DNA from 3 places in the Limnohabitans sp. INBF002 genome. Region 3 is predicted to be linked to each of the others. Evidence: predicted binding sites of a transcription regulator. Region 3 holds the regulator's gene; each other region holds the start of a gene.
The links. Region 3 encodes LexA, which represses DNA repair genes until DNA is damaged. Its sites were predicted from a motif close to ACTGTATNNNNATACAGT; they were not measured.

Region 1: QMG15_RS05720 (DNA topoisomerase IV subunit B) is a predicted target of LexA. The motif match lies at 1,756-1,773, and genes of this name have one in related genera.
Region 2: recA (recombinase RecA) is a predicted target of LexA. The motif match lies at 1,862-1,879, and genes of this name have one in related genera.

The regions. Positions count from the first base shown of each region.
Region 1 covers NZ_AP027055.1:1,120,713-1,123,954, reverse strand. Annotated here, with positions in the region: gene QMG15_RS05720 (DNA topoisomerase IV subunit B) at 1-1,723, opposite strand, end outside; gene QMG15_RS05715 (MFS transporter) at 1,850-3,070, shown strand; gene QMG15_RS05710 (hypothetical protein) at 3,079-3,219, shown strand; gene QMG15_RS05705 (class I SAM-dependent methyltransferase) at 3,221-3,242, shown strand, end outside.
Region 2 covers NZ_AP027055.1:2,544,635-2,547,876, forward strand. Annotated here, with positions in the region: gene argC (N-acetyl-gamma-glutamyl-phosphate reductase) at 1-138, shown strand, start outside; gene recX (recombination regulator RecX) at 135-623, opposite strand; gene recA (recombinase RecA) at 672-1,802, opposite strand; gene QMG15_RS12735 (MarR family transcriptional regulator) at 1,943-2,452, shown strand; gene QMG15_RS12740 (response regulator transcription factor) at 2,490-3,164, shown strand; gene QMG15_RS12745 (sensor histidine kinase) at 3,180-3,242, shown strand, end outside.
Region 3 covers NZ_AP027055.1:1,369,955-1,373,196, forward strand. Annotated here, with positions in the region: gene adk (adenylate kinase) at 1-73, shown strand, start outside; gene QMG15_RS06730 (asparaginase) at 147-1,052, opposite strand; gene lexA (transcriptional repressor LexA) at 1,148-1,804, shown strand; gene QMG15_RS06740 (hypothetical protein) at 1,818-2,054, shown strand; gene QMG15_RS06745 (D-2-hydroxyacid dehydrogenase family protein) at 2,116-3,123, shown strand; gene QMG15_RS06750 (glutathione S-transferase) at 3,128-3,242, opposite strand, start outside.

The DNA.
Region 1 (3,242 bases), 250 kb from region 3:
CGAGGATGGCGGTCAGCTCGCCTTCGTCCAAGGCATACACCTTGGCCGCTGGCTTTTTGCCACGCGCGGGCGTGTCCACGCGGAACAATGGGGGGCGCGCCACAAACACATGGCCCGCTTCGATGAGCTTGGGGAAGTGGCGGAAGAACAGCGTGAGCAACAGCACTTGAATGTGCGAGCCGTCCACGTCCGCATCACTCAGGATGCACACCTTGCCGTAGCGCAGGCCACTCATGTCGGGGCTGTCGTTGGGGCCGTGTGGGTCCACGCCCACGGCCACCGAAATGTCGTGAATTTCGTTGTTGGCAAACAAGCGGTCGCGCTCGACTTCCCACGTGTTCAGCACTTTGCCGCGCAACGGCAGAATGGCTTGGTTTTCTTTGTTGCGGCCCATCTTGGCGCTGCCGCCGGCAGAGTCGCCCTCGACCAAAAACACTTCGTTGTGCGCAATGTCTTTGCTTTCGCAATCGGTCAACTTGCCGGGCAACACAGCCACGCCCGAGCCCTTGCGTTTCTCGACTTTTTGGCCCGCCTTTTGGCGCGTTTGCGCAGCCTTGATGGCGAGTTCAGCCAGCTTTTTGCCGTACTCCACATGCTGGTTGAGCCACAACTCCATGGTGGGGCGCACATAGCTCGACACCAAACGCACGGCGTCGCGTGAGTTCAAGCGCTCTTTGATTTGGCCTTGGAACTGCGGGTCCAGCACCTTGGTGCTCAACACGTAGCTGGCGCGCGCAAACACGTCTTCCGGCATGAGCTTGACGCCCTTGGGCAGCAAGGCATGCAGCTCAATGAAGCTCTTGACGGCCGTGAACAAGCCATCGCGCAAACCGCTGTCGTGCGTGCCGCCAGCGCTGGTGGGGATCAGGTTGACGTAGCTCTCGCGCACAGGTGCGCCGTCTTCGGTGAAGGCCACAGCCCATGCTGCGCCCTCGCCTTCGGCAAAGCTGTCGTGGTTGCTGTCGGCATAGCCATCGCCTTCAAACAAAGGAATGACGGGGTCGCCGTGCAGGGTCTGCATCAGGTAGTCACGCAGGCCGCCTTTGTAGAGCCAGTTTTGCGTGTCTTTGGTTTTTTCATTTGTGAGCGTCACGCTCACGCCGGGCATGAGCACGGCTTTGCTGCGCAGCAAGTGCACCAGCTCGTTCATTGGCAAGGCTGACGATTCAAAGTATTTGGCGTCAGGCCACACGCGCACCGAGGTGCCCTGCTTGCGGTCTCCTGATTCTTGTTTGCGGGTGGTGAGCTTTTCCACCACGTCGCCAGCTGAAAACACCAAACGGGCCACTTGGCCTTCGCGGTGCGAGGTGGCTTCCATGCGCTTGGCCAGCGCGTTGGTCACGCTCACGCCGACGCCGTGCAAACCACCTGAGAAGCTGTAAGCGCCACCCGAGCCTTTGTCAAACTTGCCGCCCGCATGCAAGCGGGTGAACACCAGCTCGATCACGGGGGCTTTTTCTTCGGGGTGCATGCCAAACGGAATACCACGGCCATCGTCTTCGATGCTGACCGAGCCATCGCTGTGCAGCGTGACACCAATCTTTTTGCCGTGTCCGGCGAGGGCCTCGTCAGCCGCGTTGTCCAAGACCTCTTGGATGATGTGCAGCGGGTTGTCGGTGCGGGTGTACATGCCCGGACGCTGCTTGACGGGTTCGAGTCCTTTGAGAACGCGAATCGAGCCTTCCGAGTACTGGGGCGGTGTAGTGGGTTGCTTTGTAGCCATGGGCCGGCATTGTAGACAGATTCAAATGCAACACTGTATAAAACAACAGATCAAAAAATTTTGCATGGACATCCCCCTGGCAACCTTGTGACTGCGCCCCTCGCCCGCATTGGTTAAAGTCACGCCATGACTCACACCAACAAAACATTGCCCATGTGGCAAGTGCTCGCCTGCGGGGCAGCCATTGTCACTTTGTCTATGGGCGTGCGCCACGGCTTTGGCCTGTGGCTGCAACCCATCACCCAAGCCCAAGACTGGACCCGCGAAAACTTTGCCATGGCCATCGCCATTCAAAACTTGACTTGGGGATTCGCAGGCATTTTCTCGGGCATGTTGGCCGACCGATTTGGCGCCTTCCGCGTCATCGTGACTTGTGCCGTGTTGTACGCGTTGGGATTGACAGGCATGGCCTATTCGTCCACGCCAGCGTTGTTTACCGCCACGGCTGGCGTACTGATTGGCGTGGCCCAAGCAGGCACCACCTATGCCGTGATTTATGGCGTGATTGGCCGAAATGTGAGTGCATCCAAACGCTCATGGGCTATGGGCGTGGCGGCGGCAGCGGGCTCATTTGGGCAGTTTTTGATGGTTCCCACGGAGGGCTATCTCATCAGCACCTTTGGCTGGCAAGAAGCATTGGTGTGGTTGGCTTTATCGACCATGCTCATCATCCCCCTCGCCTACGGTCTGCGCGAACCTGGTTTTGGCGGTGGTGCCACGCCCAACCGCGACCAATCCATCATGCATGCACTGCGCGAAGCCATGAATTACCGTAGCTTCCAGCTGCTGATGGCGGGCTACTTTGTATGTGGTTTTCAAGTCGTGTTCATCGGCGTGCACATGCCCAGCTATTTGAAAGACCACGGTTTGTCGCCCGAGGTGGCCAGCATTGCTTTGGCGTTGATTGGTTTGTTCAACGTGTTTGGCACCTACATCGCTGGCAGCTTGGGCCAGCGCATGGCCAAGCGCAAGATTTTGTCGTTCATCTACTTCTCACGCTCGGTGGCCATTGTGTTGTTCTTGTTGGCGCCGCTCACGCCCATGAGCGTGTACATCTTCTCGTCTGTGATGGGCTTTTTGTGGCTCTCCACCGTGCCGCCCACCAATGCGGTGGTGGCGCAGATTTTTGGCGTGGCGCATTTGTCGATGCTGGGCGGCTTTGTTTTCTTCAGCCACCAAATTGGCAGCTTCATGGGCGTGTGGCTGGGCGGCTACTTGTATGACAAGACCGGCAGCTACGACATCGTTTGGTACATCTCGATTGCGTTGGGCGTGTTTGCCGCCTTGGTGAACTTGCCCGTGAAAGAAAACGCCATCGAACGCGCACCTAAGACGGTTGCCGCTTGAAGTTTGAAATGAACATCCTTTCGCATCCGATGTTGCGCCAAACCCTGATCGGTTTGGTGTGCGTGGCCATTCTTTTGGGTGTGCTGTCCATGTATTTAAGGCCTGATTTTTTGCTGACTTTGGCGAATCAGGTTTGGGGATGCTTCTGAGATGAGTGCACTGCTTCACGGGC
Region 2 (3,242 bases), 1.2 Mb from region 3:
GACACCAACAAACTAGAAATTCGCGTCTTCGCGAACGAAACCCATCGCCATGCCGTGCTGATGGCGCGTTTGGACAACTTGGGCAAGGGTGCCAGCGGCGCTGCGGTGCAAAACCTGCAGCTGATGCTGGGCGTTTAAAAGTCTTCCGCGCCAGCTACGACTTTGCGCACAACCTCCGGCGCAAAGCCTCGGCTCACTAAAAACCGCACTTGCTTGACGCGTGCCGCTTGGTCCACGGGCGGCGCGCCAAATTTCTTTCGCCACACTTCACGGGCTCGCTCTAGCTCGGTGCTGCGCATCTCTTGCACAGCTTCGGCGATGGCCTCGACAGGCAACCCCTTGGCTTGCAATTCTTGACGCACCCGGGATGCACCGAGCTTGCGAGAGCGGCTATTGACCACCGACTCCACCACACGCTGTTCGTTGATGAAGTCTTTGGCCTGCAAAAAATCCAAAGCCTCGACCAGCTCGCCCGGCGTTTCTTCAAACGGTTTGAGCTTGCGCTCTAGCTCAAAGCGCGAGTGCTCACGTTGCGACAGCAAGCGCAGGGCTCGGCCTTTGAGCGAGAGTTGAAACCCGTTGGCCCTTTTCGCCTGAGGTTTCTCGTCTCCGTTTGAATCCACGTCGTGTGTCACGAGGCTGGCTTTTTGGTTGACGCTTTTGAGTGCGCGTTAAGCCACCACGCCGTCGGCATCTGCGTCCGCAGCGCCTTTGGCTTCTTTGGCAGCCTTAGAGGCCTTGGGCGCTTTTTCTTCTTTGGCCGCAGGTGCATCTACACCGCCAGCCAACAAAGGAATACCCAAAGATTCGCGCACCTTGTTTTCGATTTCGAAAGCCAAGGCTTCGTTTTCACGCAAGAACTCACGGGCGTTGTCGCGGCCTTGGCCGATCTTTTCGCCTTGGTACGCATACCAAGCGCCAGACTTTTCAATGACTTTGGCGTTCACACCCATGTCAATGATTTCACCTTGGCGGCTGATGCCTTCGCCAAACAAGATGTCGAACTCGGCTGTCTTGAACGGAGGCGCCACTTTGTTTTTCACCACTTTGACTTTGGTCTCGTTACCCACGGCCTCGTCACCACGCTTGATGGTGCCGGTGCGGCGAATGTCCAAGCGCACCGAGGCGTAGAACTTGAGCGCGTTACCGCCGGTGGTGGTTTCGGGTGAACCAAACATCACGCCAATCTTCATACGGATCTGGTTGATGAAGATAACGGTGCAATTGGTCTTCTTGATGGAAGCCGTCAATTTACGCAGCGCTTGGCTCATCAAACGGGCTTGCAAGCCTGGCAATGAATCGCCCATGTCGCCTTCGAGTTCGGCCTTGGGTGTGAGGGCTGCCACAGAGTCCACCACCACCAAATCCACCGCGCCGGAACGCACCAAGCTGTCCACCACTTCGAGGGCTTGTTCGCCGGTGTCGGGCTGGCTGATGAGCAGGTCTTGCAAGTTCACGCCGAGTTTTTGGGCGTATTGCGAATCCAAAGCGTGCTCAGCATCCACAAAGGCGCAAGTGCCGCCTTGCTTTTGCATCTCGGCAATGACTTGCAAGGTGAGGGTGGTTTTGCCGGATGACTCTGGGCCGTAGATTTCAATCACGCGACCACGGGGCAAACCACCCACGCCCAAGGCGATGTCCAAACCCAACGAGCCGGTGGAGACGACTTGGATGTCGTCAATCACTTCGCCTTCGCCCAAGCGCATGATGGTGCCCTTGCCGAATTGTTTTTCGATTTGTGCCAAGGCGGCTTGGAGGGCTTTGGCTTTTTCGCTGTCAGCGACGATGGGTTTGTTGTTCATGAAAATCTCCGTGGAATCAAGGGCTTACCAAGAATGTCCAATTACTGTGTTTAACAACAACTGGATGCTTGACCAGTACTTTACCGCAAAGTCAAAACTTGTAAACACTTTTTTTGGTCAGTTTGCCTTACTATATAAACATGGCTTCTTCCCCCTCGTTTTCTACCCAGCAAGACTGGCGGCAAGTTCACTTGGGCCGCTTGCTGGGCCACGCCATGCGCCGCTTTGATGCACGTGTGCTGCACCTGATGGCGCACAACGAAGATGTGCCTTTGGCCCTGTCTAACCTCGCAGCACGCGCCCAAGTGAGCGCGGCGCACATTCACATCACGCGCCATCTCAGCCTTGAGGGCTCACGTCTGATCGAGTTGGCCGACAGCGCCGGCATGACCAAGCAAGCCATGGGTGACTTGGTCACCCAGTGCGAGGCCTGGGGCTTGGTGCAACGCACGCCCGACCCGCAAGACGCCCGCGCGCGGCGCATTGTGTTCACCGAAACAGGCTTGGCTTGGCTACGCGCTTTTGAGCAAGCGGTGGCACAAACCGAGGCGGAATTCAAACAAGAAGTGGGGGCAGATGTGGCCACCGTGGTCAGCTTAGGGTTGGAGGCCTATGCGGGGGCTTACTCGGACCTAGAATCGCAGCGCTGACACTTGCAAAAAACACAAACAAAGCTGGAGACAAAACATGCGCATCCTGATTGCAGAAGACGACTTGGTCTTGGCCGATGGCCTGTTGCGTACTTTGCGCGCATCGGGTGCTGCCGCCGACCACGTGGCCAGCGGCACCGAAGCCGATGCCGCCTTGATGACCACCGATGAGTTTGACTTGCTCATCTTGGATTTAGGTCTTCCCAAAATGCACGGCCTTGAAGTGCTCAAACGTTTGCGCTCACGCGGCTCCTCTATTCCCGTTCTCATCCTCACCGCCGCTGATGGCGTGGAAGAACGCGTCAAGGGTTTGGACTACGGCGCGGACGACTACATGGCCAAGCCCTTCAGCTTGCAAGAACTCGAGGCCCGTGTACGTGCCCTCACGCGTCGCGGTATGGGCGGCACCTCGTCATCCATCAAGCATGGCCCCTTGGTGTACGACCAAACTGGTCGTGTCGCCACCATCGACGGCAAGATGGTCGAGCTGTCTGCACGTGAACTGGGCTTGCTCGAAGTGTTGTTGCAACGCAGCGGTCGCTTGGTCAGCAAAGACCAGTTGGTCGAGCGCTTGTGCGAGTGGGGCGAAGAGGTGAGTAACAACGCGATTGAGGTGTACATCCACCGCCTGCGCAAGAAGATTGAAAAAGGCCCGATTCGCATTGCCACGGTGCGCGGCTTGGGATACTGCCTCGAAAAAATTCCGGGCTAAACACGGCACACGTGCATGGCAAAGCTGTTTAGGCGCGAGCAACACTCGCTGTTTGGCGAGATTCTGGATTGGATGCTC
Region 3 (3,242 bases):
GTATCGCGCCATCAGCGGCACAGGCACTGTGGAAGAAATCAAAGAACGCGCGTTCCAAGCCCTCTCGGCCTAAACCGCATCAAGCGCTGCGCTTGCAAACAAAAGCCGCTCTATTGAGCGGCTTTTTTATTGGCGACTTGCTTTGACTACGTTTGCTGCGCCACAAGGTGCATCAACAAAGCCACACGGGCCTGCACAGCGGTCAAACCGCCCGCATGCGGCAACACATCTGACTCACGCTGCTGCACACCGCCTTGTGCGCAGCGCGACGCACGCAACACCTGTGCGCCGTGCTTTTGCGCGTTCAGCAAAGCAGCCTCTAAGTCGTGGTGCAAGGTCCCATTGCCCGTGCCAGCCACCACCCAGCCCTGCGGCGCATCGTGCGCCATCAGGGTGCGCACCAGGCGGCCATCGGCGCCTGCATGGTTGAACACCAGCTCCACGCGTGGCCAATGCGTGCAAGCCAACACCTGCGCCACGCTAGGCACACGTAACGCGGCGGGGTGCGTCACGCCTGCTTGCGAGGTGAAGGGATTGCGCTGATGGCTATGGCTTTTTTGCACAGCGTTACCTGCATGAATTTGGCCTCCGCACACCACTGACACACCTGATGCATCGGGCTGTTGCACCCAAGCCAAAGCGTCCTTGAGATTGCCAGGGCCATCGCTGTCAGGCGCATTGGCGGGGAGCATGGCGCAGGTGATAGCCACGGGCTTGGTGGGCTGCAATACGGTTTGCAAAAAGTAGGCGGTTTCTTCCAGTGTGTCCGTGCCGTGGGTGATGACCACGCCTTGCACATCGTCTTGTTCTAACCAGTGCGACACGCGAGCCAACAAGCTTTGCCACACCGCAAACGACATGTCTTTGCTGTCAATTTGGGCCACTTGTTCGGTCAACAGCTCAACGCCTTCATGGGCCACGCCTTGCAGCAAATCGTCCACGCCCACTTGGCCAGCTGTGTAGTTTTGAGGCTGGGTGGCATCAGCAGCCAGCCCCGCCATCGTGCCGCCTGTGGCTAAAACAACGATTTTTTTAGTTTTTTTTGCATTCATGTCTTGCCAAACTCAAAAAGCTGGTTAAAAATACAGTTACTGGATGTGCAAACAGTTACATCCCTCAAGACACACATTGTGCAGGAGTCGAACCGATGATTGAAATGCCAAAATTGACCGCCCGTCAGCAACAGATTCTGGAACTTATCCAGTCTGCCATTGCCAACACCGGTTCGCCCCCCACACGCGCCGAAATTGCAGCAGAGCTCGGCTTCAAGTCAGCCAACGCAGCTGAGGAACATTTGCAAGCCTTGGCACGCAAAGGCGCGATTGAGCTGGTGAGCGGCACCTCTCGCGGCATTCGTCTCAAAGGTGGCAACCAACGCAGCTACCAAGAAAGCACGTTCAGCGCTTCGCCCTCTGGCTTCTCGTTGCCGTTGGTGGGCCGCGTGGCGGCAGGCTCGCCCATCTTGGCGCAAGAGCATGTGGACCAAACCTATTTTGTAGAAAGCAGCCTGTTCCAGCGCAAGCCCGATTACCTGCTGCGTGTGCGCGGCATGTCCATGCGCGACGCCGGCATCATGGACGGCGACTTGCTGGCCGTGCAATCTACCCGCGATGCCAAAAACGGCCAAATCGTGGTGGCCCGTTTGGGCGAAGAAGTAACTGTCAAACGCTTTCGCAAAACCGCCAGCCACATTGAACTGCTCCCTGAAAACCCAGACTTCAAAACCATTCTGGTTGAACCCGGTGAGCCCTTTGAAATTGAGGGTTTGGCCGTCGGCCTGATCCGTAACACCATGATGATGTAAAGAAAGAACGACCATGAGCCTCGCACTTTTTGGCGCTTACCGCCTCCTCAATCCTCTGCAAAACGTGGTTCGCGGCTTCATGCCCGCACAAGCCTTGCAAAGCACACCTCGTCCCTTGCCACTGCGCGTCGCTCGCGTGATGGAAGCCCAACACAGCCGCAGCCAAGCGGGCCGCATGGTCATCTCGGGTCGCATGGCCGATGTGTGTGCCGAACTCGACCGCTTGGCCGAACTCGAAAACCGCCACTGATATTTGAAATTGGGCTCACGCGCCAAGCGTGAAGCCCCGTGGCACAAGGCACAATTGGGGGATGAACATTGTCATCCTCGACGACTACCAAGATGTCGTGCGCAAGCTGGCTTGCGCGTCCAAATTAGAAGCCTACCCCGCCAAGGTTTACACCAACACCATCAAGGGTGTTGGCCAGTTATCCGTCCGACTCAAAGACGCCGAAGTGTTGGTGCTGATTCGCGAACGCACCCAACTCACGCGTCAGCTGCTGGAGAAGTTGCCCAAGCTCAAGCTCATCTCCCAAACCGGAAAAATTGGCAGCCACATTGACATCGCTGCCTGCACCGAGCGTGGCATTGCTGTGGCTGAAGGTTCGGGCTCACCCATTGCCCCGGCTGAGTTGACCTGGGCTTTGATCATGGCCGCCATGCGCCGCTTGCCCCAATACATCAGCAACCTCAAACACGGCGCTTGGCAGCAATCGGGCCTCAAAGCGGGTTCGATGCCCACCAACTTTGGCCTTGGCCAAGTCTTGCGTGGCAAGACTTTGGGTATTTGGGGCTACGGCAAGATTGGCCAAATTTTGGCTGGTTACGGCAAAGCATTCGGCATGCGCGTCTTGATGTGGGGCAGCGAGGCCTCACGCGAACGGGCAGCCAAAGACGGCCTGAACGTGGCCGACTCACGAGAAGCCTTCTTCGAGGAGTGCGATGTGCTCACCTTGAACCTGCGCTTGGTTGACGAAACCCGCAGCATCGTGAAGTTGGCCGATCTCAACCGCATGAAGCCCACCGCTTTGCTGGTCAACACCTCGCGTGCCGAGCTGATCGAGCCAGACGCACTCATCACAGGCCTCAATCGCGGTCGCCCTGGCATGGCCGCCATCGACGTGTTTGAAAGCGAACCCATCATGCAAGGCCACGCCCTGCTGCGCTTGGAAAACTGCATCTGCACGCCACACATTGGCTATGTGGAGCAAGACAGCTACGAGCTGTATTTCGGCACGGCCTTTGACAACGTGGTGAACTTCATCAAAGGCACGCCCACCAACATCGTCAATCCGGGCGCACTGCAAGTACGCCGCTGATGTTTTAGCTGGGGTTGCTGGCGGCGCGCTCAGCCATCAAGGCCATGCACGCCTTGCGGTCTGCATTGACGTGTTGCACTGAGGCACGTTCAGCCATTTGCTGGTTGTAGGCTTTGACG